3 regions of the Streptomyces sp. MS19 genome follow, and region 2 is predicted to be linked to each of the others. Evidence: riboswitches for the same ligand, from Rfam matches in the RefSeq annotation. Region 2 holds a riboswitch; each other region holds the start of a gene.
What was found. A riboswitch is a leader RNA that binds a small molecule or an ion and turns the genes downstream of it on or off. The one in region 2 is predicted to bind cobalamin.

Region 1 (10,460 bases), on a different contig from region 2:
GCGGAACGGATGGCGGACGGCCTCGACTACCACGCCACCGACCGCCGGGTCCTGCTCGGCCACCACTTCGCGGGCATCTCGGGCGCGGGACCGCTGGTCGGGCCGGTGCTGGCGGCCCAGATGGGCTATCTGCCCGGGACGATCTGGATCATCGTCGGCGTCATCTTCGCGGGCGCCGTGCAGGACATGGTGGTGCTGTTCTTCTCGACCCGGCGGGACGGCAAGAGCCTGGGGCAGATCGCGCGCGAGGAGATCGGGCTCGTCGGCGGGATCGCGGCGGTCATCGCCATCTTTAGCATCATGATCATCATACTGGCGGTGCTCGCGCTCATCGTCGTGAACGCGCTCGCCGAATCGCCCTGGGGCACGTTCTCCGTCGGCCTGACGATCCCGATCGCCCTGTTCATGGGCGTCTACCTGCGCTACCTGCGGCCGGGACGCATCGCCGAGGTGACGGTCATCGGCGTCGCGCTGCTCCTGCTGGCCATCGTCTCCGGCCGCTGGATCGCCAACTCCGGGCTCGCCGACACGTTCACCCTCTCCCCCGGCGCGCTCGTCGGCTGGCTGGTGATCTACGGCTTCGCGGCGTCCGTCGCGCCCGTGTGGCTGCTGCTGGTCCCGCGCGACTACCTGTCGACGTTCATGAAGGTCGGCACGATCGGGCTGCTCGCGCTCGCGATCGTCATCACGCTGCCGACGCTCCAGATGGACGCCGTGACCGACTTCGCGTCCAACGGGGACGGGCCGGTGTTCGCCGGGTCGCTGTTCCCGTTCGTCTTCATCACCATCGCGTGCGGCGCCCTCTCGGGCTTCCACTCGCTGATCTCGTCGGGCACCACGCCGAAGATGATCCAGAAGGAGACGCAGGTCAGGACGATCGGCTACGGCGCCATGCTGATGGAGTCGTCCGTCGCCGTCATGGCGATCACCGCCGCCTGCGTCCTCGACCCGGGCACGTACTTCGCGATGAACGCGCCACCCGCCGTCATCGGCGACACCCTCCAGGCGGCCTCCGACACCATCAGCTCGTGGGGCTTCTCGCTGACACCCGAACAGCTCGCCTCCGCCGCCGAGTCGGTGGAGGAGGAGTCGCTGCTGTCACGCACCGGCGGGGCGCCGACGCTGGCGCTGGGCCTGTCGGCCATCCTGGCGGACTTCCTCGGCGGCGACGCGATGAGCTCGTTCTGGTATCACTTCGCGATCATGTTCGAGGCCCTGTTCATCCTGACGGCCATAGACGCGGGCACGCGCGTGGGGCGGTTCATCCTCCAGGACGCCCTCGCGAGCGTCCACCCGCGCCTCGGCCGCTTCCGGTCGACGAACTGGATGCCGGGCGTCTGGATCTCCAGCGCCGTGGTCACCGCGCTGTGGGGCTACCTGCTGTGGGTCGGCGTGCACGACCCGCTCGGCGGCATCAACACGCTCTATCCCGTCTTCGGCATCTCCAACCAGCTGCTCGGCGCGGTCGCCCTGGCCGTCTGCACCGTCCTGCTGGTGAAGTCCGGGCGCCTGAAGTACGTGTGGGTGACGCTGCTGCCGCTCACCTGGGTGTCCGTCGTGACGCTCACCGCGAGCTGGCAGAAGGTCTTCTCCGGCGACCCGGCGGTCGGCTTCCTCGCCCGCCGCGACCTGTACCAGGACGGCATCGACGCCGGGGAGCTGCTGACCGGCGCGCGGGACATGGACGACATGCGGACCATCGTCAGCACCGCCACGCTGGACGCCTTCCTGTCCGCCGTGCTGGCGCTGCTGGTGATCGTCGTCTTCGCCGACGCGCTGCGGGTGTGCGTGAAGGCGATCAGGCGGCCGGGCTCGGTGGCGCTCGCCGAGGCGCCGTACGCCGAGTCCCGCATCGTCGCGCCCGCCGGGCTGATCGCCACGCGCGAGGAGCGCGCGGAGCTGGCCGCCGCGGGCCTCGGCCCCGGGGGCGGCATCCCCCGGCAGGCGGACGGCGAGCGGGCCGGGGCGGAGGTGCGGGAGTGACGCGGGCGGCGCGCAGGGCGCTGGCGTGGCTGCGCTGGTACGTCACCGAGTTCACCGGCGAGAACGCGTACGACCGGCACGTGGCGCTGCTGCGGGCCGCCGACCCGGACGCCGAGGTGCCGAGCCGCCGGGCGTTCGAGCGGCGGCGCGTGGCCGGGCGCTACGGCGACCCGCGTGACGGCGGCTACCACGGCTGCTGCTGAGCCGGGCGCGCCGGACGCGGGCGCGTGAGGGGCCGTCACACCGCGTGGTGTGACGGCCCTCACTCGTCTTCCGGGCCCTCCTGGTGACCGGCCGCCCGCCGCCCGGCGTATGAAAGGGGGAAGCAGCCGGACGGGCGCGGGCGCGCGGGACGGAAGGGGAAGAGGTGGCGGTGCGGGGCACTCCGGGGGGTGGGCGGACATGACGACGCTCACCGCCGCGGGCGAGCGTGACGCCGACGCGGGCCCGATAGCCGGGCGGCGCGTCCCCTTCCGGCCGGGGCCGCGCGCCGATCCGTACCTGCTGGCCGCCGTGTTCCTGGTGCTGTACACGGCGGTGTCGGTGACGCGGCACCTGCGCTGGGAGAACCGTTCCTGGGACCTCGGGATATTCGAGCAGGCGGTCCGCTCGTACGCCGGGCTGCGGCTGCCCGTCTCGGACCTCAAGGGGCCGGACTTCGCGCTGCTGGGCGACCACTTCAGCCCGGTGACGGCGCTGATCGCCCCGTTCTACCGGCTGTTCCCGACGCCGGTGACGCTGCTGGTGGCGCAGGCGGCGCTGTTCGCGCTGGCGGTGGTGCCGGTGACGCGGGTGGCCGCGTACCTGCTGGGGCGGGCGACGGGGGTGGCGGTCGGCGCGGCGTACGGGCTGTCGTGGGGCGTGCAGCGGGCCGTGGACTTCGACTTCCACGAGATCGCGTTCGCCGTGCCGCTGATCGCGTTCTCGCTGGAGGCGCTGCTGCGGGGGCGGTACCGGGCGGCGCTGTGGTGGGCGCTGCCGCTGCTCGCCGTGAAGGAGGACCTGGGGCTCACCGCGGCCGCGATCGCCGCCGTGGTGGCGCTGCGGGCGCGCGGCGGGCCCGAACCGCGCGTGGTGCGGCGGGCGGTGGTCTTCGCGGTGTGCGCGGCGCTGGCGTGCCTGCTGACGATCGCCGTGCTGATACCGGCGTTCAACTCCGGCGGTGACTACGACTACTGGTCGAAGGTCGGGGACGGCGGCGGGCCGGTGCAGACGGCGTTCACGGACGTCGACCAGAAGCTGCGCACGCTGCTGTGGGTGCTGGTGCCCACGACGGGGCTGCTCGCGCTGCGCTCCCCGCTGCTGCTCGTCCTGCTGCCCACGCTGGGCTGGCGCTTCGTCTCGGACGACCCGCACTACTGGGGCACCGACTGGCACTACAGCGCGGTGCTGATGCCGGTGGTGGCGCTCGCGCTCGTGGACGCGGTGGCGCGTACGCGGGCGGGCGAACGGCGGCCGTGGCTGCGGGCGTACGCGGAACGGCTGCCGATGGGCGTGCTGGCCGCCGCGCTGGCGCTCAGCACGGCCCTGCCCGTCGCCGGACTCACCCACACCGCGACCTACCGGCCGGGCCATCTGGCCGAGGCCGGGGAACGGGTGCTGTCGGTGATCCCGGACGGCGCGGAGGTGGCGGCCAACGTGCGGCCGACAGCGCATCTGACGGCGCGCTGCCGCGTCTTCTGGATCGGGAACACGGACGGGCCCGCGCCCGAGTACATCGCCTACTGGGACCCGGCGCAGACGGCCGAGGAACTGACGCTCTACGCGCACCGGATGAACCCCGACGGGGTGTACGAGGTGGTCGCGCAGGAGGCGGGGTACTGGGTGCTGCGGCTGCGCTGAGCTGAGCACGCCCGGGAGGGTGGGGCGGCCGTGGCCGGTTGTCAGACCCCTCGGTCACACTGTGTTCATGGACATCGTGATCAGGGAAGCGCGGAACGACGAGCTGGACGCCGCGGGGGAACTCACGGCGCGGGTGTACCTGGAGGGCGGACTGCTGCTCCAGGGCGCGGACGACCCGTACTTCGCGGAGCTTCGGGACGCGGTGCGGCGGGCGGCGCACGCGGACGTGCTGGTGGCCGTGGAGTCGGCCGGGGACGGGGGCGCGGGGCGGATCGCCGGGAGCGTCACGTTCGTCGGCAGGGGCGGCGAGTTCGCCGATCTGGCGGGCCCAGGCGAGGCCGAGTTCCGCATGCTGGCGGTGGACCCGCGGGCGCGGGGGCGCGGCGTGGGCGAGGCGCTCGTCCGGGAGTGCCTGCGCCGGGCGGGGGAGGTCGGCGCGCGGCGTGTCGTGCTGTCGAGTCAGTCGCAGATGCACACTGCACACCGGCTGTACAGGCGGCTCGGCTTCGACAGGGCGCCGGATCTCGACTGGGAACCGGTGCCCGGTGTGCGGCTTCACGCGTTCGCACACGAGCTGCCCGACCTCTCGCGTGACGACCACAACATATAGGGGACTCCGTCGCACGCGACACAAGATGTATGCTCATCTCGCTGTCGCCGCAGGGGAATCCGGTGGGAATCCGGAGCTGTCCCGCAACGGTGTGTGATGCGCCGCGCCTCGCCGCGCGTCACGAGTCCGAGCACCTGCCGGCAGTTCCACGAACACGTCCGGGCCTCGTGGGTTGGGCCGGCGGACGCGTGCGGCATGTGTTTGCCCCACTACACGCATGCCCGCAGGCGACCGGTGGTCCCGCCCGCGAACGCCCCTCAGATCCGCTGCGATTCGAGGGAGATCACGTCACAGTGACCACTGCACCCGTCGCCCCCGCGGAGCCGGCCTCAGACGCGCTGACGCGCGTCCTGGGCGAGCTGGCCGCCGACCTTCCCGCGACCGACCCCGCCCGGGTCGCCGCCGCCGTCCGCAGGGGCAGGCACCCCGGCGCGGGACCCGAGGAACTGCGCGCGCTCGCCATCGACGCCGCGGCCGCGCTGATCGCCGAGGAACCCGCGTACTCGAAACTCGCGGCCCGGCTGCTGACCCTGGCGGTCCGCGACGAGGCGGCGGGGCAGGGCGCCGTCTCCTTCTCCGCGTCGATCACGGTCGGTCACCGCGAGGGTCTGATCTCGGACCGCACCGCCTCCTTCGTCGCGCGCCACGCGGCGGAGCTCGACGCGCTCGTGGACCGGGCGGTCGCCGACGGCGCCGACGACCGTTTCGAGTACTTCGGGCTGCGGACCGTGGAGTCGCGGTACGTCCTGCGCCATCCCCTCACCCGGCGCGTCATCGAGACCGCGCAGCACTTCCTGCTGCGCGTCGCCTGCGGCCTGGCCGAGGACGAGTCGCCGCGCGCGCTGGCCGAGGTCGCCGAGCTGTACCGGCTGACCAGCTCGCTGGCGTACCTGCCCTCGTCGCCCACGCTGTTCAACTCCGGGACCAGCCACCCGCAGATGTCGTCCTGCTACCTGCTGGACTCGCCGCTGGACGAGCTGGACTCCATCTACGACCGCTACCACCAGATCGCCCGTCTCTCCAAGCACGCCGGGGGCATCGGCCTGCCGTACTCGCGGGTGCGCGCCCGCGGTTCGCTGATCCGGGGGACCAACGGCAAGTCGAACGGGATCGTGCCGTTCCTGCGCACGCTGGACGCGTCCGTCGCGGCGGTCAACCAGGGCGGGCGGCGCAAGGGCGCGGCCTGCGTCTACCTGGAGACATGGCACGCGGACATCGAGGAGTTCCTCGAACTGCGGGACAACACGGGCGAGGAGGCCCGCCGCACCCACAACCTGAACCTCGCCCACTGGATCCCGGACGAGTTCATGCGCCGCGTGGAGGCGGACGGCGACTGGTCGCTGTTCTCCCCCGCCGACGTGCCGCACCTCGTGGACCTGTGGGGCGGCGACTTCGACGCCGCCTACCGGCGCGCCGAGGCGGAGGGGCTCGCCCTGCGGACCGTCCCCGCCCGCCAGCTGTACTCCCGCATGATGCGGACCCTCGCGCAGACCGGCAACGGCTGGATGACCTTCAAGGACGCCGCCAACCGCACGGCCAACCAGACCGCGCGCCCCGGCGCCGTCGTCCACTCCTCGAACCTCTGCACCGAGATCCTGGAGGTCACCGACGACGGCGAGACCGCCGTGTGCAACCTCGGCTCGGTCAACCTCGCCGCCCACCTCGGCGCCGACGGACGTGTGGACTGGGAGCGTCTTGACGCGACGGTGCGCACCGCCGTCACGTTCCTCGACCGCGTCGTGGACCTGAACTTCTACCCGACCGGCCAGGCCGCCACCTCCAACTCCCGCTGGCGCCCGGTGGCCCTCGGCGTGATGGGCCTCCAGGACGTCTTCTTCCGGCTCGGCCTGCCCTTCGACTCCCCCGCCGCGCGCGAGCTGTCCACCCGGATCAGCGAGCGGATCATGCTGGCCGCCTACGAGACGTCCGCCGCCCTCGCCGAGCGGCACGGGCCGCACCGCGGCTGGGCCGACACCCGCACCGCCGACGGCGTCCTCCACCCGGACCACTACGCCGACGCCGCGCCCGCCTGGCCCGAGCGCTGGGAGGCGCTGCGCGCCCGCATCGCCCGCACCGGGATGCGCAACTCGCTGCTCCTCGCCATCGCGCCGACCGCGACGATCGCCTCGATCGCGGGCGTGTACGAGTGCATCGAGCCGCAGGTGTCCAACCTGTTCAAGCGCGAGACGCTGAGCGGCGAGTTCCTCCAGGTGAACTCGTACCTGGTCGCCGAGCTGAAACGGCTCGGGCTGTGGGACGAGACCACGCGCGCCGCCCTGCGCGAGGCGAACGGCTCGGTCGCCGACCTGCCGGGCCTGCCCGCCGAGCTGCGCGAGCTGTACCGCACCGCCTGGGAGCTGCCGCAGCGCGCGCTGATCGACATGGCCGCCGCGCGGACCCCCTACCTCGACCAGAGCCAGTCGCTCAACCTCTTCATGGCCGCGCCGACCATCGGGAAGCTCAGCTCGATGTACGCGTACGCCTGGAAGCGCGGCCTGAAGACCACCTACTACCTGCGCTCGCGCCCCGCGACGCGGATCGCCAGGTCCGCGCGCGCCGCCACCGTCGCCACCGTCCCCACACCCGCCGCGGTCCCCCCGGACGAGCAGGCCGTCGCCTGCTCCCTGGAGAACCCCGAGTCCTGCGAGGCCTGCCAGTGACCACCGTCCCCGACCCCCGCGCCGCGTCCGACGCGGCGGTCAAGAACCTGCTCGATCCCGGCTTCGAGCTGACGCTGCGCCCGATGCGCTACCCGGCGTTCTACGAGCGCTACCGGGACGCCATCAAGAACACCTGGACGGTCGAGGAGGTCGATCTCCACTCGGACGTGGCCGACCTGGCGAAGCTCTCGCCCGGCGAGCAGCACCTGATCGGGCGGCTGGTGGCGTTCTTCGCGACCGGCGACTCGATCGTGGCGAACAACCTGGTGCTGACGCTGTACAAGCACATCAACTCGCCGGAGGCGCGGCTGTACCTGTCGCGGCAGCTGTTCGAGGAGGCCGTGCACGTCCAGTTCTACCTGACGCTGCTGGACACCTACCTGCCCGACCCGGACGACCGCGCCGAGGCGTTCGCGGCGGTGGAGAACATCCCGTCCATCCGCGAGAAGGCGCAGTTCTGCTTCAAGTGGATGGACTCCGTCGAGGACATCAGGCAGCTGGAGTCGAAGGCCGACCGGCGCCGGTTCCTGCTGAACCTGATCTGCTTCGCCGCGTGCATCGAGGGGCTGTTCTTCTACGGCGCCTTCGCGTACGTCTACTGGTTCAGGTCGCGCGGGCTGCTGCACGGCCTGGCGACCGGCACCAACTGGGTGTTCCGGGACGAGAGCTGCCACATGGACTTCGCGTTCGCCGTGGTGGACACCGTCCGCCAGGAGGAGCCCGACCTCTTCGACGAGGAGATGGAGCGCGAGGTCACCGAGATGCTGCGCGAGGCGGTGGCGGCCGAGTTGCAGTTCGCCCGCGACCTGTGCGGCGACGGCCTGGCCGGGATGAACACCGAGTCGATGCGCGAGTACCTGGAGTGCGTCGCCGACCAGCGGCTCGTGCGGCTCGGGCTGAAGCCGCTGTACGGGTCGGAGAACCCGTTCGCCTTCATGGAGTTGCAGGACGTCCAGGAGCTGACCAACTTCTTCGAGCGGCGTCCGTCCGCCTACCAGGTGGCCGTCGAGGGGAACGTCGCGTTCGACGACGAGTTCTGACGGCGGTCCACGCCCGCCGTCCCCGCCCGCTCCCGGCACCGCGCCGGGGGCGGGCGGCGCCGTTCCGTACGCCCGTCAGCCGGTCATGCGCCGTCAGCCGGTCATGAGGCGCAGACCGCCCGCGGCGATCCCGCACAGGCCGACCGCCGCGCGTAACAGCCGCCTGCGGCCCGTCTCCCGGCCGCGGCCGAACAGGCTTGCCAGCAGCAGCATCGTGCCGCCGATCAGGAATGCCCACGCGCCGGCGTCGTGCATCGTTCCTCCTCGTGGAAGTGCGGGCACAAGTCCCGTTCCGCCCGGCCGGGTTGGCCGGACGGTCACCGAGGTTAACCAGCCGTGGACGCACGGTGGAACGCGTGGCGCGGTCCGGGGACGCGCACGGCATCGCCACGCGCTCCTGCGGACCGCGCCACGGCCGGGCTCAACGGGCCGCCTCCACCGGTTCCCGCCGCTCGGTGGCCGGGGGCGTACCCGGCCGCGGCCGGGTGCGGGGCAGCAGCAGCGCGGGCAGCACGGCCAGCGCCATCAGCGCGATCGGCCAGACATAGGTGTGCTGGAACGCGTCGGCCAGCGCCGGACCGATGGCCTCCCGCACGTCCTGGCCCGCCCCCTGGACGGCGCCCAGGGTGTCGGTGCCGTCCGGCAGGGAGTCCGCCATGTTCTGGGCCAGGACGACGGAGACCAGCGCGGCGCCGATCGAACTGCCGATCTGAGGGACGATGCCGAGGAGGGTGCTGACGACCGGGACCTCACCGGGCGGCACCCCGCGGTTGACCGCCGTCATGATCGGCATCATGGTCGAGCCGACCCCCACGCCCATCACCACCATCGGCAGGATCAGCCGCCAGTACGGGGTGTCCGCGCCGACCTGCGTGGCGAAACCGGTGAAGCCGAGCAGTGCCGTCGCCATGCCGGAGAGCACGATGCGCCCCGGGGCGACCCGGTCGAGCAGACGGCCGCTGACCTGCATCGTCAGTCCGGTGGCCAGCGCCTGCGGGATGCCCAGGAGGCCCGCGGAGGTGGCGGACTCCCCGCGCGCCACCTGGTAGTACAGCGGCGGCAGCAGCATCGACCCGAAGTAGGCCGCCGTGTAGAAGCCGAGGGCGGCCACCCCGGAACCGGCGGTGCGGCGCCGCAGGATGCGCAGGTCGAGCAGCGGGTGGCGTGCCGTCAGCGCCCTGCCGGCGAAGGCGGCCACCAGCAGGACGCCCGCCGCCGAGGGCAGCAGGGCGCCCGGCTCGGTGAAGTCGCCGCGTTCGCCGCCGGTGGCCAGGCCGTAGATCAGCAGCGCGAGGCCGGGCGAGAGCGCCAGCAGTCCCGGGACGTCCAGGCGCGCGCCGCCCCGCGGGTCCTCGCGGGGGAAGAGGCGTCCGGCGAAGAGCAGGGCCAGGGCGCCGATGGGCACGTTGAGGAAGAAGATCCACCGCCAGGACACGTCGTCCACCAGCCAGCCGCCCAGCGGCGGCCCGGCGAGCGGCCCGATGAGGACCGGCAGGCCCATGAGGGTCATCATGCGGCCGAGCCGGTCGGGACTCGCGGCGCGGACCATGATCGTCATGCCCACGGGCATCACCATGCCGCCGCCCAGGCCCTGGAGGACGCGGAACGCGATCAGCGACTCGGTGCTCCACGCGAGCCCGGCCAGCGCCGAGCCGAGGGTGAACAGGCCGATGGACAGCATGTAGAGCCGCTTCGTGCCGATCCGGCCGATGGCCCACGCGGTGAGGGGGATGACCGTCGCGAGGGCCAGCGTGTAGCCGGTGGCGACCCACTGGAGGGTGGTGAGGGAGGCGTCGAACTCGTGGGCGAGCCGGGTCAGCGCGACATTGACCACCGTCGTGTCGAGCACCGTCATCATCGAGCCGAGGACGACGACGGTGGCCGTCGCCCCGGGCGATATGGACGGGCGGCTCATGACACGTACGGGCTGGCCACCCTGGCCTCGCGCAGCGCGTGGGCCCACCACGCGAGCTGGTCCAGCAGGGCGGTCGCCGCCTCGGTGGCGGCCTTGGGCTCGGTGAGGGCGCCCGCGTCGTCGAAGTGACCCCAGACGCCGTGGAAGCTGACCGTCGCGCGGATCGTGACGGCGTGCAGCTCGGCGAAGACGACGCGGAGCTGCTCGACGGCGCGCAGGCCGCCCGCGAGGCCGCCGTACGACACGAAGCCGACCGGCTTGGCGTGCCACTCGTGGTTGAACCAGTCGATCATGTTCTTCAGCCCGGCCGGGAAGCTGTGGTTGTACTCGGGCGTGACGACGACGAACGCGTCGGCGGCGGCGAGCCGTTCGCCCAGCTCCTCGTGGCCCGTGCCGTCCATGGTCAGGGC
Region 2 (10,460 bases):
ATCCGGTGCCGAGGACGGTGGTGACGGTGCCGGTGGCGGCGTCCACGCGGCGGACGCGGCGGTTGCCGGTGTCGGCGATCCACAGGTCGCCGTCGGGGCCGATCGCGACGGCGTTCGGGTCGCGCAGGGACGCGTCGGTGGCGGGGCCGCCGTCGCCGCCGTAGCCGCGTGTGCCGTTGCCCGCGACGGTGGTGACGGTGCCGGTGGCGGCGTCCACGCGGCGGACGCGCTGGTTGCCGGTGTCGGCGATCCAGATGTCGCCCGAGGCGTCGGTGGCGACGCCGAACGGGTTGCTGAGCGCCGCGTCGGCCGCCGGGCCGCCGTCGCCGGAGAAGTCCTGGGCGCCGGTCCCGGCGAGGGTGGTGATCCGGCCGGGCACGAGGCGGGGGTCAGCCGCCGTGACGGCGACGGGCGCGGAGGGCGCCGAGGGCGCGGACGCCCCGGCGGCGTTCACCGCCAGGACGGTGAAGGTGTACGCGTCCGCCGGGTCGAGGCCGGTGACGGTGGCCGTGGTGCCGGTGGCCGTGGCGGTGGCGCCGCCGGGGTCGGCCCGGACGGTGTACGAGGTGACGGGCGCGCCGCCGTCGTCGCCCGGCGCGCGCCAGGTGACGGTCGCCTCGCGGACGCCGCCGCGCGCCCGTACCTGGTCGGGGGCGGCGGGGGCGGTCGTGCCCGGCGCGGCGGGGACGACCGGGTCGCTGGGGGCGGAAGCGGCGGACTCGCCCGCGCCGTTCTGGGCGCGGACGCGGAAGGTGTACGGGGTGCCGGGGGTGAGCCTGGGCACGGTGGCGGTGGTCGTGTCGCCGGGCACCTCCACGCGCGCGCCGCCGGGTGCGGCCTCGACGGAGTAGCCCGTCACGGGCGCGGGGCCCGCCGGGGGTTCCCAGGTGACGGTGGCGGCGGCGATCCCGGCGGTGGCGCGGACGTCCGTGGGGGCGGCGGGGACGCTCGCGGGCGGAGCCTGGCAGCACAGGACGTCCCAGTCGGGGGCCTGCCGGGGCTGCGGGGCCTGGGCCTCGGCGCCGCGCGTCTCGACGTAACGCCAGCCGTCCACCGAGCCGTTGGCGAGGCGGCGGGTGCCGGGGCCGACGCCGGAGTAGGCCCAGCCGGGGCCGCGGGAGGCGTCGTGCGCCCAGTAGGACCAGTAGCGGGTGGTGCCGTCCGGGCGGGTCTCGCCGCAGCCGGTGGCGGGGTAGCCGTCGATGGCGCAGACGAGGCCGTTGGTGTGGAAGCGCACGGTGTGGCCGGTCAGCGGGAACATCTCGGCGCCGGTGGGCGGCCGGCCGGTGCCCCCGGCCGCGGTGCCGGCGCAGGACCAGGTGACGGCGGGGGCGGGGCGTTCGCCGGCCAGGGGGTCGGCGACGGTGCCGAAGTCGATCACGAGCCCGGCGCTGCCGGAGGGCGCGCACTCGGCGGCGGTGCCCGTGTCGGCCGTGGCGGGGACGGCCTGCGCGAGGAGGCCGAGCAGCAGCAGGAGGAGGACGGCCGGGAGGGCCCGTCGCCGCGCCGGGGCGCGGTCGAGTCTTCGTGCGGCCGGTCCGTCCATGGGGGTCCCCTCCCGAGTGCGCCGCGCGTGTCCCGGGGAGGAGGGAAGGCATCCGGCGCGGGGGCGGCCGGGCGTCTTCGCTGTCCGCAGTCCACGACGGATGTCGACGAAGCATCACCGCGCCGAGGGCGATCCGACTCGCACCCCGCCGGGACGGCGGGATGCCCACGGTTGCGGGACAGTGCCGGAATTCGACCGGCTTCTCCCACGGCATGGCACCACATGTCCGTTCCGATGGCCGGGCGGCGCCCGGGGGCGACCGTGAACTGACCGTCCCGCGCGCTGTCTTGCGCGGGTCCGATCGTCAACCGACCGTCGAATCGAACGGATGTCACTGTGGCACACTCCGATTCGCAGGACAACCGGCCCTGGCGCCGGGCGGTGTCCGCGATGCGAGCGGTGTGGTGCGCGGCCCCCGGCGGCCCTCTAGGCTGACGGCAGCAGCTGGTCCGCCCTGCCCGCCAGGCAGGCGCGTCGCAAGAGGGAACCCGGTGGGAATCCGGGACTGCCCCGCAGCGGTGAACGGGAACGACCGCCGTCATACAGCACTGGGCCCCCGCGGGCCCGGGAAGCGACGGCCAGTAGGTGTCCTCCCCGTGAGGACGCGCCCGTGAGTCCGAAGACCTGCCCGCTGCCCGTGCGCGGCCCGCCGCGCGCGGACATCCCGGTGACCCCGAGGGCGGGTCGGCGTGCACACCAGGCGGACGGCCGTGCCACGGCGATGGCACGCGGTACACCGTCGCCGCCAGGTCGTCACCCCTTCGCGCCCCTCCCCCGCCGGGATGGTCAGGACACACACTCGCGAAGGAGAGTTCCGTGACATCCGAGTCCGCAGCCGCGGCACCGCAGGCCACCGTCCACGGCTACCCCAGGCAGGGGCAGAACCGGGAACTGAAGAAGGCGATCGAGGGCTACTGGAAGGGCCGCGTCACCGCCGGGGCCCTCCGCGCCACCGCCGGAGAACTGCGCCGTGCCAACTGGCGGCAGCTCGCCGACGCAGGCATCCACGAGGTGCCCACCGGCGACTTCTCGTACTACGACCACGTCCTCGACACCACCGTCATGGTCGGCGCGATCCCCGAACGCCACCGCGCCGCCTTCGAGGCGGACGCGCTGGACGGCTACTTCGCCATGGCGCGCGGCACGCAGGACGTGGCGCCGCTGGAGATGACCAAGTGGTTCGACACCAACTACCACTACCTCGTCCCCGAACTCGCCCCCGGCACCGCGTTCACCGCCGACTCCGCCAAGCAGGTCGCCGAGCTGAAGGAAGCCTCCGCCCAGGGCCTCACCGCCCGGCCCGTGCTGGTCGGCCCCGTCACGTACCTCCTGCTCGCCAAGCCCGCGCCCGGGGTGGCCGACGGCTTCGAGCCGCTGTCCCTGCTGGACCGGCTGCTGCCCGTCTACGCCGAGGTGCTGGCCGACCTGCGGGCGGCGGGCGCCGCGTGGGTGCAGCTGGACGAGCCGGCGCTCGCCGCCGACCGCACGCCCGCCGAACTGGCGGCCGCCGCCCGCGCCTACCAGGTGCTCGGCGGCGCCGCCGACCGGCCGAAGCTGCTCGTCGCCTCCTACTTCGACCGCCTCGGCGAGGCGCTGCCCGTGCTCGCGAAGGCGCCCGTCGAGGGCCTGGCACTGGACTTCACCGGACGGGCCGCCGCGAACCTGGAGGCGCTCGCCGCCGCGGGCGGCCTGCCGGGCAAGCGCCTCGTCGCGGGCGTCGTGGACGGCCGCAACATCTGGATCAACGACCTGGAGAAGTCCCTCACCACGCTCGGCACCCTCCTGGGCCTGGCCGACCGCGTGGACGTCGCCCCTTCCTGCTCCCTGCTGCACGTCCCGCTGGACACGTCGGCCGAGCGCGCCATCGACCCGCAGCTGCTGCGCTGGCTCGCGTTCGCCCGGCAGAAGACGGCCGAGACCGTCACGCTCGCCCGCGCCCTGGCGCACGGCACGGACGCCATCGCCGCCGAACTGGCCGCCAACCGCGCCGACCTGGCCTCCCGCGCCACCTCCCCCCTCACGCGCGACCCGGCGGTACGGGCCCGTGCCGCCGCCGTGACCGAGGCGGACGCGCGCCGCTCCGCGCCGTACGCCGAGCGGGCCGCCGCGCAGCGCGCCGCGCTCGGCCTGCCGCTGCTGCCGACCACGACCATCGGCTCGTTCCCCCAGACCACGGCCCTGCGCACGGCCCGCGCCGACCTGCGCGCCGGGCGGATCGGCACCGCCGCGTACGAGGAGCGCGTCGAGGCGGAGATCCGCGACGTGCTGGCCTTCCAGGAGGAGGCGGGGCTCGACGTCCTCGTGCACGGCGAGCCGGAACGCAACGACATGGTCCAGTACTTCGCCGAACAGCTCACCGGCTACCTGGCCACCGACCACGGCTGGGTCCAGTCGTACGGCACCCGGTACGTCCGCCCGCCGATCCTGGCGGGCGACATCTCCCGGCCCGAGCCGATGACCGTCCGCTGGACGCGCTACGCGCAGTCCCTCACCGCCCGCCCGGTCAAGGGGATGCTGACCGGGCCCGTGACGATGCTGGCGTGGTCGTTCGTCCGCGACGACCAGCCGCTCGCCGAGACCGCGCGGCAGGTCGCCCTCGCGCTGCGGGACGAGGTGGCCGACCTGGAGGCGGGCGGCGCGGCGGTGATCCAGGTGGACGAGCCCGCGCTGCGCGAGACGCTGCCGCTGCGCGCCGCCGACCGCCCGGCGTACCTCGCCTGGGCCACCGAGGCGTTCCGCCTGGCCACCTCGGGGGTCGCGGCGGCCACGCAGATCCACACGCACATGTGCTACGCCGAGTTCGGCGACATCGTGGGGGCCATCGACGACCTGGACGCCGACGTCATCAGCCTGGAGGCCGCCCGTTCCCACATGCAGGTGGCCCGCGAGCTGGCCTCGCACGGCTACCCGCGCGAGGCGGGGCCGGGCGTGTACGACATCCACTCGCCGCGCGTCCCCGGCGTCGAGGAGGCGGCGGCGCTGCTGCGCGCGGGCCTGGCCGCGATCCCGGCGGAGCGCCTGTGGGTCAATCCGGACTGCGGGCTGAAGACGCGTGACTGGCCGGAGACCCGCGCGTCGCTGGTGAACCTGGTCGCCGCCGCCCGCGCCGTCCGCGCCGGACTGCCGGGGCGCGGCGCCTGACCGGCGGCCGGGGGCCGGACTGCTCGGGGTCCGGTTCCCGGCGCGCCACCACCGCCGTTCCGTCGCACCCGGGAACTCTCCGCCCGCCCGGCGCGACAGGTGCGGTGGCGGAACTCCCCTTCCCGGGGGCGGGACGAACGGAGGCGGGATGAGTGCGGGCACCGTCACGGGGACGCGGGCCGCGCTGACGGGACCGCACATCGCGCTGCTCGTGGGCGGCTTCCTCGTGAACACCGGCACGTTCGCGGTCTACCCGTACCTGGCGGTGCTGCTGCGGGAGCGCCTGGGCATCGGCATGGCGGCGGTCGGCGTCGTCCTCGGCGCGGCGACGCTGGCGCAGTTCGCGAGCGCGCCGTTCACCGCCGCGTTCGCCGAACGGGCCGGGCTGAAGCGGTCCCTCGTGCTCGCCACCTGCCTGTACCTCGCGGGCGCGGTGACCTACCTGGCGGCGGTGGGACGGCCGGTGCTGATGGTGCCCGCGCTGTTCCTGAGCTGTCTCGCCGGCGCGCTCTACTCCCCCGCCTACCGCGCCTACCTCGTGCACTCCGCGTCCGCCGCGCAGCGGCCGCGCCTGGTGTCGGCGGGCAGCGCGGCGGGCAACCTGGGCATCGCGTGCGGCCCGGTGGCCGGGGCGCTGTTCCGCGACGCCCCGGGGACGCTGTTCGCGCTCACCACCGGGCTGTACGCCGCGCTCGCGGTGGGGCACCTGCTGCTGCGCCCCGAACGGCCGGGTGCGGACGGGGCGCCCGTCGAACCGTTCCGGCGGGTGCTGCGCGGGCTGGCGCGGGTGCCGTTCGCGGTGACCGTGCTCACCCACTACCTGTACATGCAGTTCTACCAGTACCTCGCGCTGTTCACGGAAGGGCGGCTGGCCACGGCCGTCTTCGGCGTGATCATGATGGGGTACTCGCTGGGGCTCGCCGTGCTCCAGCCGCTGCTGGCCGGGTGGGTCGGCCGGGCGCGGCACACGGTGGCGATGGCGGCCGGCTTCTCCTGCATGGCCGCCGGGACGGCCGCGTGCGCCACCGGGCACGCGGCCGGTGTGGCGGCCGGTGCCCTGGCGATGAGCGCGGGGACGGCCGTGCTGTTCCTGAAGAACGACCTGGCGGCGCTCGCGCTGTCGCGGCGGTCGGCGGCGGTGACGTTCGGACAGCAGCGCCTCGCCGTCGGGGTGGGGGCGATGCTGAGCGGCGTGGCCGGTGGCGCGGTGTACGGGGCGTTCGAACGGGCGGGCGCGCTCCCGGGGTTCTGGCTGGCCGTCGCCGCGCAGTGCCTCGTCCTGCCGCCGCTGGTGCTCGCGGCGCTGCGCGGCCGGGGCGGTCAGGAGGGCGGGGGCGGCGCGGGCTTCTCGTAGACGGTCACGTACATGCCCTCCGCGCGGAACGGCTCGCGCCGCCAGCCGCCCCACCGGTCGCGGCGCTCCAGACCCGCCAGGCGGGCCATCAGGTCCAGTTCGCTCGGCCACGCGTAGCGCATGAACGCCGGTGCCAGGCGGAAGCCCTCGGCGCTGATCAGCACGTGCTGCCCCTCGAAGCGCTGCTCCACGGGGTCGTGCCGGACGGCGATGAGCCGTACGTGGCCGAGGCCGACCTGAAGCGCCTCCACGGCCTGGTTCCTGCCGTACCGCGCGACGTCGGGCATCGGGCACTCCAGCACGAACCGGCCGCCGGGCACCAGCCGTTCGGCGGCGTTGGCGAAGCAGCGGACCTGCTCCTCCTGCGTCATCAGGAAGAAGAAGGTCGAGAAGACGACGAAGACCATGGCGAACCGGTCGCCGCTGTCGGGGGCGACGTCCGCCATGTCGCCGATGGTGACCGGTATCTCCTCGCCACCCGGCTTGGCGCGCATCCGCGCCACCATCGCCTCGGACGCGTCGATGCCGTGCAGGTCCACGCCGCGCGCGGCCAGCGGGAGCGTCACCCTGCCGGTACCGACGGCGAGTTCGAGGACGGGGCCCGGCGGCCCGTCGGCGATCAGGTCCGCGAGGAAGTCAACGGCCTCGGTCGGGTCGTGCGTGTGCCACTCGTCGTAGACGTCGGCGTTCAGCTCGCCGTAGGTCTCCGGTCCGTGGTCTTCCATGGGCGTCCCTCCCGGTGGCGGCGTGCCGTGCGGCGGCACACTCCACTGGTCGGGCGGGGCGGCGGCGGAGTTCCCGGCACCGCCCGTGCCGGTCAGTCGGCCGGGCCGTCGGAGGATGCGTGAGGGGCGATCAGCGCGAGCCCTGTCTCGGGATCGACGCGTTTGCGCAGGTGGGTGGGGGTCTCGGTGACGATGACCTCCATCGTCGGGAAGACGACGGCCCGCAGCAGGTGGCCGCCGATGGCCGAGGAGTCCCGGCGCCCGAGCACGATGTGGGCGTGCAGCGCGGGCCGGTCGTCCTGGAGGGCGATGTCGCCGAGCAGGGAGAGCACCTCCATCTGCTCGGTGAACGAGGTGGCGCGGTAGTCGGCGGCCTCCGGGTCGAACCAGCCGAGCGTCGCCTCGCGGCAGGCCCCGACGGCGGTGAGGCCCGCGCCGGTGACGCGCTCGGCGCGGGCGAACGCGGAGATCTCCGCGAACGCCTCGTCGCCCTCGGCCAGGACGAGCAGGTACGTCCGCAGCCCGTTCGCCTCGAAGATCTTCCTGGTCTGCATCCGGTCCTCGCCTCCGCGGCCCTGGTCGTCCCCGCCACGGTAGGACGGCCCCCGGCGGCGCGCACGGCGGGCGCCGCCGGGCGGGCGTGCCCGCCCGGCTCCGGCCCGTCAGTCCCCGGCGGGGGCGCGCAGCGGCAGGTCCGCGCCCTCGGTGATGAACACCGGTATGCGCTCGAACGGCGCGGCGGCCGTCGGTGTCGTGCCGCCCGCGTGCGTCTCGCCCGTCCACGCGTCGGTCCACGTGCGGCCCAGCGGCAGCCGCACCGTGCGCTCCGTCACGCCCGGCTCGGTGACGGGGGCGACGAGGATGTCGGGGCCGAACATGAACTGGTCCTCCACCTCCCACGCCGCCGGGTCGTCGGGGAAGTCGACGAACAGCGGGCGCATCGGCGGGACGCCCTCGGCGGCGGCCACCCGCATCTGTTCCTGGATGTACGGCCGCAGCCGCTCGCGCAGGCGGAGCTGCTCGGCGATGACGCCGTACGCCCGCTCGCCGTACGACCACACCTCGTTGGGGCCGCCGGTCTGCGTGTGGCCGGTGGGGGTGCGCGGCTCGCGGTCGCCGTGCAGGCGGAACAGCGGGCAGAACACGCCGTACTGGAACCAGCGGACCATCAGCTCCTGGTACGCCGGGTCGCTCGCGTCGCCGCCGTGGAAGCCGCCGATGTCGGTGGTCCACCACGGGATGCCGGAGACGGCGACGTTGAGCCCCGCCCGGACCTGGACGGCGAGGGACTCCCAGGTCGCGGGGATGTCGCCGGACCAGACGGCCGCCCCGTACCGCTGCGAACCGGCCCATGCCGAGCGGCTGAGCAGCACGGTCGGCGCGCGCCCCGCGGCGGCCATGCCCTCGGCGAACAGGCGGGCGTTCTCGCGCGGGTAGATGTTGGCGACCTCGGCGCCGGGACCGGCGTGGAGGACGAGGTTGCCCGGGTGGGAAGGGGCGAGTTCGGGCTCGGAGGCGTCGAGCCAGAAGACGTCGATGCCGTGCTCCAGGTAGTTGCGGCGGACCAGGTCCCAGACGAACGCGCGGGTGTCCGGGTTCGTCGGGTCGTAGAACGCGACGGGCATCGGCGTCGCCATGCCCTTGTCCTGGATCATCTGGTGCACCTCGACGCCCTGGTCGGTGCCGGTGAGCAGCCCCCGGTCGCGGTACTCGGCGAAGTGCCGCGACAGCGGGGAGACGGTCGGCCATATGGAGACCATCAGCTTGACGCCCAGCTCGGCCAGTTCGTCCGCCATCGCGCGCGGGTCGGGCCACTCGGCGGGGTCGAACGCGTAGTCGCCCATCGCCGTCCAGTGGAAGTAGTCGGCGACGATCACCGACATCGGCAGGCCGCGCCGCCTGTGCTCGCGGGCGACGCCGAGCAGTTCCTCCTGATCGAGGTAGCGCAGCTTGCACTGCCAGAACCCGCTGGCCCACTCGGGCAGTTCGGGGCTGTGGCCGGTGGCGTCCGCGTACCGGCCCAGGATGCCGCGCGGCGTGTCCGCGGCCGTCACCCAGTAGTCGATCTCGCGGGCCTGCCCGGCGTGCCAGCGGGTGGCGTCCGCGCCGAACTCGACGCGCCCGACGGCCGGGACGTTCCACAGGAAGCCGTAGCCCCTGCTGGAGAGGACGAACGGGATGTTGACCTCGGCGTTGCGCTGCACCAGGTCGAGCCCGAGGCCCTTGACGTCGAGCCGCCCGTGCGTGCGCTGGCCGAGGCCGTACAGCCGCTCGCCGTCGTACGCGGCGAACTGCGCGGTGATCCCGTACGCGCCGGAGCGGTTGCCCTGGTAGGAGCGGGCGCCCGGGGCCCAGAAGTGCTGGCGGCTCTCGGCGAGCAGCGTCTCGCCGGTCGCGGTCCTGCTGAACGTGAGCAGCGGCTCCGGGTAGGCGGCCGACGTGTCGTGCTCGACGGTGACGGTCAGGCCGCCGTTGACGAGCGTGGCGCGGTGCGCCTCCGCGGTGATCACGGGCGACCCGCCGGGCGGCGGGGCGTCGTCCAGGGCGCCGTGGCTCTCGGCGGGTATCCGGTACTGCGCGGCCCTGACCCGGACGCTGTCGGCCCCCCAGGCGGCGATGCGCAGGACCTCGTGCCGGTGCCTGACTTCAAGGACGCCGTCGGTGGTACGGAAGGTGACCACGGAACTTTCTCCGAACGTGTGCGTGGTGGAACGGGCGGTACGGCCTCGTACCGCCTGGCGGGGTGGAAAAGGTGACGATTCGTCAGTTCTTGACGGCCCCGGCGGTGACGCCCGCCGCGACGTAGCGCTGCGCGACGACCAGGAGCACGGCGGCCGGGATGGACGCGACCACGGCGGTGGCCATGATGGAGTTCCACTCCTGGTTGTTGTTGCCGATGTACCGGTAGATGCCGAGCGTGATGGGCCGGCTGTCGCCGCCGCCGTCGAGCGTGCTGGCGAAGATGAAGTCCGACCACGCCCACAGGAAGGCGAACAGCGAGACCGTCACCATCGCGTTCCTGCTGACTGGCAGGATCACCGAGCGGAACGTCCGCCAGGGCCCGGCGCCGTCGATCTTCGCGGCCGAGATCAGCTCCTGCGGGATGCCCGCCATGAACGCGGTGAAGATCAGCACGCCGAACGGGACGGCGATCGTGGAGTCCGCGACGATCAGGCCCCACCAGGTGTTCAGAATGCCCAGGTTGAGGAAGATCCCGTAGAAGCCCATCGCCATGATGATGCCGGGGATCATCTGCGCGATCAGCAGCAGGAAGCTGAGCAGGCCGCCGCCGCGCGGGCGGAGCTTGGCCAGCGCGTACCCCGCCGGGGCGGCGATCAGCAGGGTCAGCGCGACGGTGCCGAAGCCGATGAGCAGGCTGGTGCGCAGGTACGGCAGCTGGTCGTCGAGGACCGCCGTGTAGCCGTCGAAGGTGGGGTGCAGCGGGAACCAGTCGGGCGGGTCCTTCCGCATGTCCCGTGACGGGGTCAGCGAGACGTTGACCATCCAGTAGACCGGGAAGAGCATGACCGCCGTCAGGACGAGGCCGACCGCGGTCCGCCAGGAGGAGCGCCGTGTCGTGTTCACCATTCCTCCTGGCGCTTCTGCACGCGGATGTAGACCAGTCCGAAGACCAGCGCGATGACGATGAGCAGGTTGCCGACCGCGGCACCCGGGCCGAAGTGCGGGAGCAGCG
Region 3 (10,460 bases), on a different contig from region 2:
CTCGCCATGTCGGCCGCCGGCGGCCGGGCCCCCGACGTCGCCATCTGCCACCTCTCGCGCCTCGCCGGATACGCGCCCGGCGGGCTCGTGGACCCCTTCGACCTCGACCTGCTCGCCGAGTTCGGCGTCACCGAGGCCGACTTCACCGACGCCGTGTGGAGCCGCGTGAAGGACGGCGACAAGCTGTGGGCCGTCCCGCTCGACACCCACCCGTTCATCGTCTTCTACGACCAGGACCTCGCCGACCGCGCCGGGCTCCTCGACTCCTCCGGCGCCCTCGCCCCCATGGGCTCACCCGACGCGGTGATCGCGGCCGGTGAGGCGCTCGCCGAACTGACCGGCGGGCCCGGCATCGTCTTCGGGCACGTCAACGACACCGCGCAGAACTGGCGGCAGTTCCTCGGGCTCTACGCCCAGACCGGCGCCGAGTTCACCCTCCCCGAGGGCGGGACGCCGCAGATCGACGAGGACGCGGCGCTGCGGGTCGTCGAGTTCATGACCCGCCTGTTCGGCGGCAGCCCCAACCCGGGCAACCTCGACTACAACGGCGCGATGGCCGCCTTCATGGGCGGCCGGGCCGGCATGATCATGCTCGGCGAGTGGGAGCTGCCGACCCTGGAGGGCTCGGGCGTCAACCTCGGCGCCGCGCCGTTCCTCCAGGTCTTCGAGCACCCCGCCGTCTACGCCGACGCGCACAGCTTCGTCCTCCCGCACCAGGACAGCCCCGACGCCGGGCGGCGGCGGCAGGCCCACCGTTACGTGGCGTCCATCCTGAAGCGCAGCATGACGTGGGCCCAGGCGGGCCACATACCCGCGTACCAGCCCATCGTGAGCGACCCGGAGTACGCCGGCCTCGGCATCCAGTCGTCCTACGCCGCCGCGGGCGAGATCGCCGTCTTCGACCCGCCCAACTGGTTCGCCGGAGCGGGCTCCAACTTCCAGAACCGCATGAGCCAGCCGCTCCAGTCGGCGCTGCTCGGCAACACCTCACCCGAGGGCGCGGTCGAGCAGATGGTCCGCGAGTGCGCCACCCTGCTCGACCAGCCCGACCCGGTGGCCTGACCGCGCGAAGGAGCGTTCGACATGAGTACCACTGCTTCCCTGGACACCGCGCCACCCCCCGCGGCAGGCGGCCCCGCGCGCGGCGGCGGCCCCGCCCGGCGTCCCCGCCGCGGCAGGGGCTGGCCGTTCGTCCTGCCCTTCCTGCTGGTCTTCGCCGCCTTCATGGTCTGGCCGATCGTCCAGGGCGTCTGGATGAGCCTGACGGACAAGTCGCTCGCCCTGCGCGACACCTCGTTCGTCGGCCTGGACAACTACACCGAGGCGCTCAGCGACCCCGACGTCTGGAGCAGCCTCGGCAACACCCTCTTCTTCACCGTCGCGTCCAGCATCCCGCTGGTGCTCGTCGCCCTGGTGATGGCGCTGCTCGTGCACACCGGGCTGGCCGGGCAGTGGGTGTGGCGGCTGGCCTTCTTCGCGCCGTACCTGATGCCGGTCACCGTCGTGACCATGATCTGGTCCTGGATCTACCAGCCCGACCTCGGCCTCGCCAACCAGGTGCTGGACAAGGCCGGCATCGGCCCCGTCGGCTGGCTGTCCGACGAGAACGTCGCCATGTGGGCCATCGCCGCCCTGACCGTCTGGTGGACGGCCGGATTCAACTTCCTGCTCTACCTGTCCGCCCTCCAGGCACTGCCCGAGACGCTGTACGAGGCGTCCTCCCTGGACGGCGCGGGCGCCTGGCGCAGGCTGTGGTCCATCACCCTGCCCCAGCTGCGCCGCACCACCGCGCTGGTGGGCATGCTCCAGATCCTCGCCTCGCTCAAGGTCTTCGACCAGATCTACATCCTGACCAAGGGCGGGCCGAACGGATCGACCCGGCCGGTCCTCGAATACGTCTACGACGTCGGCTTCACCGGCTACCGGCTGGGCTACGCCTCCGCCATCTCCTATGTGTTCTTCGCGATCGTGATCATCGTGTCCCTCGCGCAGCTCCGCTTCTTCCGCCAGGAGGACTGACCATGTCAGCTACCGCAACCTCTCCGCGGCGCAGCGGCGCCCGGGGCGCCCGGGGCGCCAGGGAACGCTCCGGATCGCCGATGATGCTGGGCGCGGGACGCCTGCCGCGCGTCCTCGCCGGCGGCGCGCTCCTCGTGGCGGCCGTCGTGTGGCTCGCGCCGTTCGCCTGGGCCGTCGCCAGTTCCTTCCAGACGGAGGAGGACGCGGCCTCGCCGGGCCTGTGGCCGTTCAAGGGCGCGCTGACCCTGGACGCGTACCAGCAGATATTCGAGCGCGGCAACCTCACGACCTGGGCGTTCAACAGCATCCTGATCGCCGTCCTGGTGACGGCGCTGACCATCGTCGTGTCCACGCTGGCCGCCTACGGCTTCTCGCGCGGCACCTTCAAGGGGCGGCGCGCGCTGCTCGCGGTCACCGTCGCGTCGATCATGGTGCCGCCGCAGCTGCTGATCATCCCGCTGTTCCAGGAGATGCTGACGCTCAACCTGGTCGACACCTACGCGGCGGTCGTGCTGCCGCAGGTGGTCGCCCCGATGATGGTGTTCATCCTCAAGCGGTTCTTCGACGGCATCCCGCGGGAGCTGGAGGAGGCCGCCCGGATCGACGGCGCCTCCGACCTGCGGGTCTTCTGGTCGATCGTGCTGCCGCTGTCGCGGCCGATCGTGGCGGCGGTGTCGATCTTCGTGTTCATCGGCGCCTGGAACAACTTCATGTGGCCGTTCATCGTCACCAACGACCCCGACCTGATGACGCTGCCGGTCGGCCTCGCGACGGTGAAGGACACCTACGGCATCCAGTACGCGCAGTCCATGGCCTCGGCCCTGCTCGCCGCGCTGCCGCTGATCGTCGTCTTCCTGCTCTTCCAGCGCCGGATCGTCCGCTCGGTGGCCACGACCGGCCTCGGCGGAGCCTGACGCGACCCGCTTCCGGCGGCCCTCAAGGGCCGCCGGAATGGGCTTGTACATCGATGTAAATCCGTGGTGCGATAGGGCTGCGCCCTTCCGCGCGCCACCCTCCGCACCATCCCGCAAGGAGCACCCGTGCCCACTCCCACCGCCGTGCCGCGTCCGGAGTACCCGCGCCCGCAGTTCGCCCGCCGTGACTGGCTCAACCTCAACGGCACCTGGCAGTTCGAGACCGACAGGGGCGACAGCGGCCTGGAACGCGGACTGCTCGACCGCGAGCTGACCGGCACGATCACCGTCCCGTTCGCCCCGGAGTCGGAGCTGTCCGGCATCGGCGACACCGACTTCCTGGAGGCCGTCTGGTACCGGCGCTCCCTCGTCCTGCCCGCCGAGTGGACCGGCCGCCGCGTGCTGCTGCACTTCGGCGCCGTCGACCACGACGCGACGGTGTGGGTCAACGGGACCGAGGTCGTCCGCCACCGCGGCGGCTTCACGTCCTTCACCGCCGACCTCTCCGGCGTCGCCGGGCCCGGCGAGGAGGCCGTCATCACCGTCCGCGCCCGCGACCCGAAGTCCGGCCCGCAGGCGCGCGGCAAGCAGGCCCTGAAGTACGCCAACCACGACTGCAACTACACGCGCACCACCGGCATATGGCAGACGGTGTGGCTGGAGCCGGTCGCCGACGTGCACCTGCGCCGCCCCCGGATCACGCCCGACCTGGCGGGTTCCGCGTTCCACCTGGAGCTGCCGCTGTCGGGCAACCGCCCCGGGCACCGCGTGGTGGCCGTCCTGTCGGACGAGAACGGCGAGGTGGCGCGCGCCGAGGCCCGCGCGGACCTGGACCTGGCGCCCCGCCTGTACCTGCCCGTGTCCGAGGAGCGCCGCCGCGAGTGGAGCCCTGAGGACCCGCACCTCTACGGCCTGCGGCTGACCCTGCTGGACGCCGAGGGCACCGAACTCGACACCGTCGACAGCTACGCCGGGCTCCGCGCCGTCGGCATCCGCGGCAAGGCGGTCACGCTGAACGGCCGCGCCGTCTTCCAGCGCCTCGTGCTCGACCAGGGCTGGTACCCCGACGGGCTGATGACCGCGCCGAGCGACGAGGCGCTCGTCCGCGACATCGAACTGTCGATGGCGGCCGGCTTCAACGGCGCGCGCCTGCACCAGAAGGTCTTCGAGGAGCGCTTCCTGTACCACGCCGACCGCCTCGGCTACCTGGTCTGGGGCGAGTTCGGCGACTGGGGCGCAGAGGTGGGCGGCTCCTCCGGCGACAACCAGCAGCCCGACGCCTCGTACCCGGCGCAGTGGCTGGAGGCGATCGAGCGCGACTACTCGCACCCCTCGATCATCGGCTGGTGCCCGCTCAACGAGACCTACCAGAAGCTGCACGACCGCATCACGCAGCTCGACGCCGTGACCCGCGGCATGTTCCTCGCCACCAAGGCCATGGACACCACCCGGCCCGTGATCGACGCCTCCGGCTACGCCCACCGCGTCATCGAGACGGACATCTGGGACTCGCACAACTACGAGCAGGACCCCGGCCGGTTCGCCGAGGCCGTCTCGGGCCTCGCCGACGGGAAGCCCTTCGCCAACGCGTACGCGGACGGCGCCGCGTACTCGCTGCCCTACCGCGGCCAGCCGTACTTCGTCAGCGAGTTCGGCGGCATCTGGTGGGACCCCGAGGCCGCCGCCGACGCGGCGGGCGACGACCGCACCGAGTCCTGGGGCTACGGCGACCGGCCGCGCGACGAGGAGGAGTTCCAGACCCGTTTCGCGGGCCTCACCGGCGTGCTGCTCGACGACCCGGACATGTTCGGCTACTGCTACACGCAGCTCACCGACGTCTTCCAGGAGCAGAACGGCGTCTACCGCTTCGACCGCAGCGAGAAGCTGGACGTGGCGCGGGTGCGTGAGGCCCAGCTCCGCCCGGCTGCCATCGAGACCGACTGACGTCCCCCGCCGCCCCGTTCCGGCCCCGTCCCACCCGCTGGGGCGGGGCCCGCGCGGGTGGTGCCCTGGCCGGGGCGGCGCGGACGGCCGTATCCTTGTGCGCAGTTCGCCCGTGTGTCCGGGCGGGCGCCCCACAACTGAATGCGTGTACGGCGGAGGGAAGCCGGTGGGAATCCGGCGCTGACCTGCAACCGTGAGCGGCTCCCGCGAGGGTGCCGTGAGCCGGAACGCTCACCGTGCGACGCGGACTTCTCTCACTGTCATGGTTTGCAGCGTGGAGCCCTCAGCCGTCCCGGCCCCCCGGCCCCTGCCGCCTCGTACCAGCCGTACGAACGCGCGTCAGGGGCCGCCGTGCCGGGAACCCCGGTGGGCCGGTTCCGGCTGCCCAACGGGAAAGGCACGCGATGTCCCGCCCCACCGTCAGAGCAGCCGTCACCGGCCTGCTCGTCGCGGTGCTCCACCTGTTGTGGCCCGCCGCGGCCGGGAGCGCGCTCGCGGCACGTCCGGCGGCGGCCGGGACGCCCGGGTTCTGCCCGGACGACTCCGGCGTCAGCGTCGTCGTGGACTTCCGCGAGCTCGGCGGTGGCCGCGTCGTCCGCTGCGCGCCCGGCAGCCAGCGCGACGGCCTGGCGGCGCTGCGCAACGCGGGCTTCGACGTGGCGGGCACCGCCCGCTGGGGCGACTCGTTCGTCTGCCGGATCAACGGGCGTCCCGGCGTGGACCGCGAGCCGTGCGCCGACACACCGCCCACCACCGCGTACTGGTCCTACTGGCACGCGGAGAACGGCGGACCGTGGCGCTACAGCCAGCGCGGCGCGGTGAACCGGACGCCGCCGCAGGGCAGCATCGACGGCTGGTCCTTCCAGCTCGGCGTGGCGGAAGGAGAGTCGATCGCCCCCGGCGTCGCACCCCTGCGCGTCGGCACGCCCGCCGAACCGCCCGCACCCGGCGGCGGTGGCAGTGGGGGCAGCGGCAACAGCGCACCCGATGCACCGCCCACCCCGCAGCCACCCGTTCAGGACACACCGGCCACGGGCGGCGACAGCGGCGGCACGGCACCCACCGGCGAACCGGCCGCCACCGAGCCCGCCCCCGACGAGGAGCCGGACGAGCCGGACGAGGCGGACGAGACCCCGCCGGACGAAAGCCCCACCCCCTCACCCGATGCCACGCCGACCGGCGGACCGGCGACCGGAACCGCCACAGCCTCCGGGCAGGCCGCCGGAGCCGCCGGCGACTCCGACTGGGCCGGCGAGGACAGCGCCTACGCCGAAGCGGAGATCGACGGCTCCTCCGGCCCGTCACCCCTCACCCTCGGCGTCCTCGCCCTGCTGGCCGTCCTCGGCACCGGCGGCATCGTCACCGCACGCCGCAGGCGCCGCGCCGCCGCCGCATCGGCCGACGACGCATGACGCCCGCAGGCCCGCTGCCCCGTGCCCTGCACCCCGGAGCGTGGTGGCTGTGGGCCCTCGGGCTCGCCGTCGTCGCGGGACGGACCACCAACCCGCTCCTGCTCGCCCTGCTGCTCGCGGTGACCGGCTACGTCGTCGTGCGGCGGCGCACCGACGCCCCCTGGGCCCTGTCATTCCGGATGTACCTGGTCTTCGGCGCCGTCATCGTCCTGATGCGCGTCGTGTTCAGGGTCGTCCTCGGCGGGGGACAGGGCGAGCACATCCTGCTCACCCTCCCCGAGATCCCGCTGCCCGACGCGGCCGCGGGTATCCGGCTGTTCGGCCCGGTCGCCGCCGAGGAGGTGCTCGGCGGCCTCTACGACGGGCTCCAGCTCGCCACCATGGTCGTCTGCGTCGGCGCGGCCAACGCGCTCGCCAACCCCAAGCGGATGCTCAAGGCCATGCCGGGCGCGCTGCACGAGATCGGGACGTCCGTCGTCGTCGCCCTCACCGTCGCGCCGCAGCTGATCGAGAGCGTCCAGCGGGTCCGCCGCGCCCGGCGGCTCCGCGGCGCGCGCGAACGCGGACGGCGGGCCCTGCGCGGCATTCTGATCCCGGTCCTCGAAGACGCCCTGGCCCGCTCCCTCGCCCTGGCCGCCGCCATGTCCGCCCGCGGCTACGGGCGCACCGGCACCGCCACCCCCCGCGCCCGCCTCACCGTCGGCGTCCTCGTCATCGCCGGGCTTCTCGGCATCGCCGCGGGCCTCTACGGGGTGCTCGACACCAACGCCCCCGGCTACCTCGGCGTACCGATGCTGCTGACGGGCACCGCCGTCGCCGTGCTCGGCTTCGCCCTCGGCGGGCGCCGCGTACGCCGCACCGGCTACCGACCCGACCACTGGCGTGCCGGAGAACTACTCACCGCCGCCTCCGGACTCACCGCCGCCGTCCTCATGTACGCGGCCTCCCGCACCGACCCCGCCACCCTCTACCCGGCTCTCTCGCCGCTGACCTGGCCCGACGTCACGCTCCTTCCCCTCCTCGCCGTCCTCGCCGGTCTCCTGCCCGCTCATCTCGCCCCGCCCCCACCCCCCACCCCGCCCACCCGGCCCTCCGTACAGCCGCAGCCCAGGGAGGCCGCCGCGTGATCCGCTTCGACCAGGTCGGACTCATCTACCACGGCGCCGACACACCGACCCTCACCGGCGTGGACCTGACCGTCGGAGAAGGCGAGCTGTGCCTCGTCGCCGGGCGCACCGGCTCCGGCAAGTCCACCCTCCTCGGCGCGGTCAACGGCCTCGTGCCCCGCTTCACCGGCGGCCTCCTCACCGGCACCGTCACCGTCGCCGGCCGGTCCACCGCCTCGGCGCCCCCACAGGAGTTCGCCCATCTCGTCGGCACCGTCGGCCAGGACCCCCTCGCCGGATTCGTCACCGACACGGTCGAGGAAGAACTCGCCTACGGCATGGAACAACTCGCCGTCCCCCCGGCGACGATGCGCAAGCGCGTGGAGGAGACGCTCGACCTCCTCGGCATCGCCGACCTGCGTCACCGCGCCCTGCGCACCCTCTCCGGAGGCCAGCAGCAGCGCGTGGCGATCGGCTCCGTCCTCACCGCCCACCCCGCCGTCCTCGTCCTCGACGAACCCACCTCCGCCCTCGACCCGACCGCCGCCGAGGAAGTCCTCGCCGCCGTCCTGCGGCTCGTCCACGACCTGGGCACCACCGTGCTGATCGCCGAGCACCGCATGGAACGCGTCCTCCAGTACGCCGACCGCCTCCTCCACCTCCCCGGCGACGGCACCGTCCGCGACGGCACCCCCGGCGAGCTGATGCCAGACCTCGCCGCCGCCGATGTCGCCCCGCCCGTCGTCCACCTCGGGCGCGTCGCGGGCTGGCACCCGCTGCCCCTCTCCGTCCGCGACGCCCGCCGCCACGCCCCCTCCCTGCGCGAACGCCTCGCCGACCGCCTGCCGCCCCCGCCACCACCTCCCCCCGCCGACCGAGCCCCCGCCCTCACCGCCCGGCGGATCACCGTGGCCTACGGCTCCACCGTCGCCGTCCGCGAGGTGGACCTCGCCCTGTACCCGGGCGACGTGACCGCCCTCATGGGCCGCAACGGCTCCGGCAAGTCCTCCCTCCTCTGGGCCCTCCAGGGCTCGGGACCCCGCCGCTCCGGCGACGTGTCCGTCTCCGGCAGCGACCCCGCCTCACTGCCCGCCCACCGGGCCAGGACACTCGTCGGACTCGTCCCGCAGAGCGCCGCCGACCTCCTCTACCTCCAGACGGTCGACACCGAATGCGCCCAGTCCGACGAGGAGTCCGAAGCCGACCCCGGCACCTGCCGCGCACTGCTCGACCGGCTGGCCCCAGGCATCCCCGGCGACCGCCACCCCCGCGACCTCTCCGAAGGCCAGCGCCTCGCCCTCGTCCTCGCGATCCAGCTCACCGCGGCCCCCGCCGTGATGCTCCTGGACGAACCCACCCGCGGTCTCGACTACCGGGCGAAGCGCGCCTTCGGCCGCGTCGTCCGCGACCTCGCCGACCGCGGCCACAGCGTCCTCACGGCGACCCACGACATCGAGTTCGTCGCGGCCACCGCCGACCGGGTGGCCGTGCTCGCCGAAGGCGAGATCGTCGCCGACGGCCCCACGGCCGACGTGATCTGCTCCTCCCCGTCCCTCGCACCCCAGGTGGCCAAGGTGCTGCGCCCCCAACCCTGGCTGACCCCCGACCAGGTCGCCGCCGCCCTCACCCTCTCGGAGGCGCGCCCATGACCGCCCTCCCCGAGCCGTCGTCCGGAGCCGCCACCACGCACCGGGTCACCGTCCTGCGCATCGGACCCCGCACCGCCGTCGTCCTCGTCCTGGCCTCCCTCATCGGGCTCGCCATGTTCTGCTGGCCCCTCCTCTCACCTCCCGAACCCGAGGCGATCGCCCACGGCGGGCACGCCCCCCTGCTGTTCGTGCTCCTCCTCCCCGTCGTGCTCGCCGTCGTCCTGGCCGAGATCACCGAGGGCGGCCTCGACCCCAAGGCGCTCGCCCTCCTCGGCGTTCTGGCGGCAGTGAACGCCGCCCTGCGGCCCCTCGGCGCCGGCACCGCCGGCATCGAGACGGTCTTCTTCCTCCTCATCCTGGCGGGGCGCGTCTTCGGCCCCGGCTTCGGCTTCGCCCTCGGCACCGTCTCCCTCTTCGCCTCCGCCCTGCTGACGGCCGGCGTCGGCCCCTGGCTGCCCTTCCAGATGATGGCGGCGGGCTGGGTCGGCCTCGGCGCGGGACTGCTCCCGCGCCGGGCGACCGGACGCGCCGAGACGGCCTTGCTCGTCTGCTACGGCATCGTGGCGGCCTACGCCTTCGGCCTCCTGATGAACCTCTGGTTCTGGCCCTACGCCACCGGAGACGGGACCGAACTCTCCATCGACCCCGAGGCCGGCGTCCTCGACAACCTCCACACCTTCGGCGTCTACACCCTGGTCACCTCCACCCTCGGCTGGGACACCGGTCGGGCCCTCACCAACGCCGCCGCCATCCTGGCCCTCGGACCCGCCGTGCTCACGACGCTGCGCCGCGCCGCCCGGCGCGCCGCCTTCACCGCCCCGGTCACCTTCGCCGCCCCCGCCGGCCCGGACGACATCGGCATCGGGAACACGACCGGGACCGCACCGGAGCACGGGACGGCCGCGACCGCGGCTCCCGGCCGTCCGGTCCCGCCTCCGGCGGCGTCTTCCACGCCGTCCCGGCCGTGACACGCCGCCGCGCACAGCCCTCCCCACCCGCCACAGGCGCGCCCGTCCGGCGTCCCGCCGCTCCGAGGCGGCGGCAGGCATGCCCTGCCCGCGCGCCCGCTCCGGATGGCGCCAGACGCCGGGCTCCGCCCTCGCGCTCCCCGGCGCGACCGGAGACCCGCGCACGGCGGGGGAGGAGGGGAGGACACGGATGCGGTGGACGTGGCGGCAGCGGTGGTCGCCGGGTCGCTGACCCTGTCCTTGACCTTCTTGTCCCGGGTTTTCCGGAACTGCCTCAGTGCGTTCATGGCGGCGATCCTGTCAGCCGCCCGCCGACAGCCGTCGTGCGTTGTCCACAGCCCGCCCGATAAGGCGGATGGTCCGATTTTCAGTGGGGATGCGATGGTGGTTCAGGACGCGATCACGGTTCAGCGCCGGGGCCGAGGGCGTTTCGGACGGGGCGCCCGGC

Region 1: linked by a shared signal. The riboswitch ahead of ACL02R_RS21365 (ribonucleoside-diphosphate reductase subunit alpha) and the one ahead of ACL02R_RS17605 (fibronectin type III domain-containing protein) in region 2 are both predicted to bind cobalamin.
Region 3: linked by a shared signal. The riboswitch ahead of ACL02R_RS06635 (hypothetical protein) and the one ahead of ACL02R_RS17605 (fibronectin type III domain-containing protein) in region 2 are both predicted to bind cobalamin.

What each region holds. Positions count from the first base shown of each region.
Region 1 covers NZ_JBJZOH010000025.1:5,386-15,845, reverse strand. The annotation lists gene ACL02R_RS21385 (carbon starvation CstA family protein) at 1-1,983, shown strand, start outside; gene ACL02R_RS21380 (CstA-like transporter-associated (seleno)protein) at 1,980-2,186, shown strand; gene ACL02R_RS21375 (DUF2079 domain-containing protein) at 2,386-3,825, shown strand; gene ACL02R_RS21370 (GNAT family N-acetyltransferase) at 3,893-4,435, shown strand; cobalamin riboswitch at 4,461-4,592, shown strand; gene ACL02R_RS21365 (ribonucleoside-diphosphate reductase subunit alpha) at 4,729-7,095, shown strand; gene ACL02R_RS21360 (ribonucleotide-diphosphate reductase subunit beta) at 7,077-8,135, shown strand; gene ACL02R_RS21355 (hypothetical protein) at 8,229-8,390, opposite strand; gene ACL02R_RS21350 (DHA2 family efflux MFS transporter permease subunit) at 8,557-10,050, opposite strand; gene ACL02R_RS21345 (NADPH-dependent FMN reductase) at 10,047-10,460, opposite strand, start outside.
Region 2 covers NZ_JBJZOH010000016.1:103,448-113,907, reverse strand. The annotation lists gene ACL02R_RS17605 (fibronectin type III domain-containing protein) at 1-1,546, opposite strand, end outside; cobalamin riboswitch at 1,655-1,784, opposite strand; cobalamin riboswitch at 2,025-2,172, shown strand; gene metE (5-methyltetrahydropteroyltriglutamate--homocysteine S-methyltransferase) at 2,363-4,687, shown strand; gene ACL02R_RS17595 (MFS transporter) at 4,836-6,041, shown strand; gene ACL02R_RS17590 (class I SAM-dependent DNA methyltransferase) at 6,008-6,766, opposite strand; gene ACL02R_RS17585 (PPC domain-containing DNA-binding protein) at 6,859-7,320, opposite strand; gene ACL02R_RS17580 (TIM-barrel domain-containing protein) at 7,429-9,447, opposite strand; gene ACL02R_RS17575 (carbohydrate ABC transporter permease) at 9,530-10,354, opposite strand; gene ACL02R_RS17570 (carbohydrate ABC transporter permease) at 10,348-10,460, opposite strand, start outside.
Region 3 covers NZ_JBJZOH010000004.1:230,356-240,815, forward strand. The annotation lists gene ACL02R_RS06615 (extracellular solute-binding protein) at 1-1,062, shown strand, start outside; gene ACL02R_RS06620 (carbohydrate ABC transporter permease) at 1,084-2,019, shown strand; gene ACL02R_RS06625 (carbohydrate ABC transporter permease) at 2,022-2,933, shown strand; gene ACL02R_RS06630 (glycoside hydrolase family 2 protein) at 3,060-4,877, shown strand; cobalamin riboswitch at 5,011-5,131, shown strand; gene ACL02R_RS06635 (hypothetical protein) at 5,282-6,289, shown strand; gene ACL02R_RS06640 (energy-coupling factor transporter transmembrane protein EcfT) at 6,286-7,416, shown strand; gene ACL02R_RS06645 (ABC transporter ATP-binding protein) at 7,413-9,044, shown strand; gene ACL02R_RS06650 (ECF transporter S component) at 9,041-10,012, shown strand; gene ACL02R_RS06655 (hypothetical protein) at 10,420-10,460, opposite strand, start outside.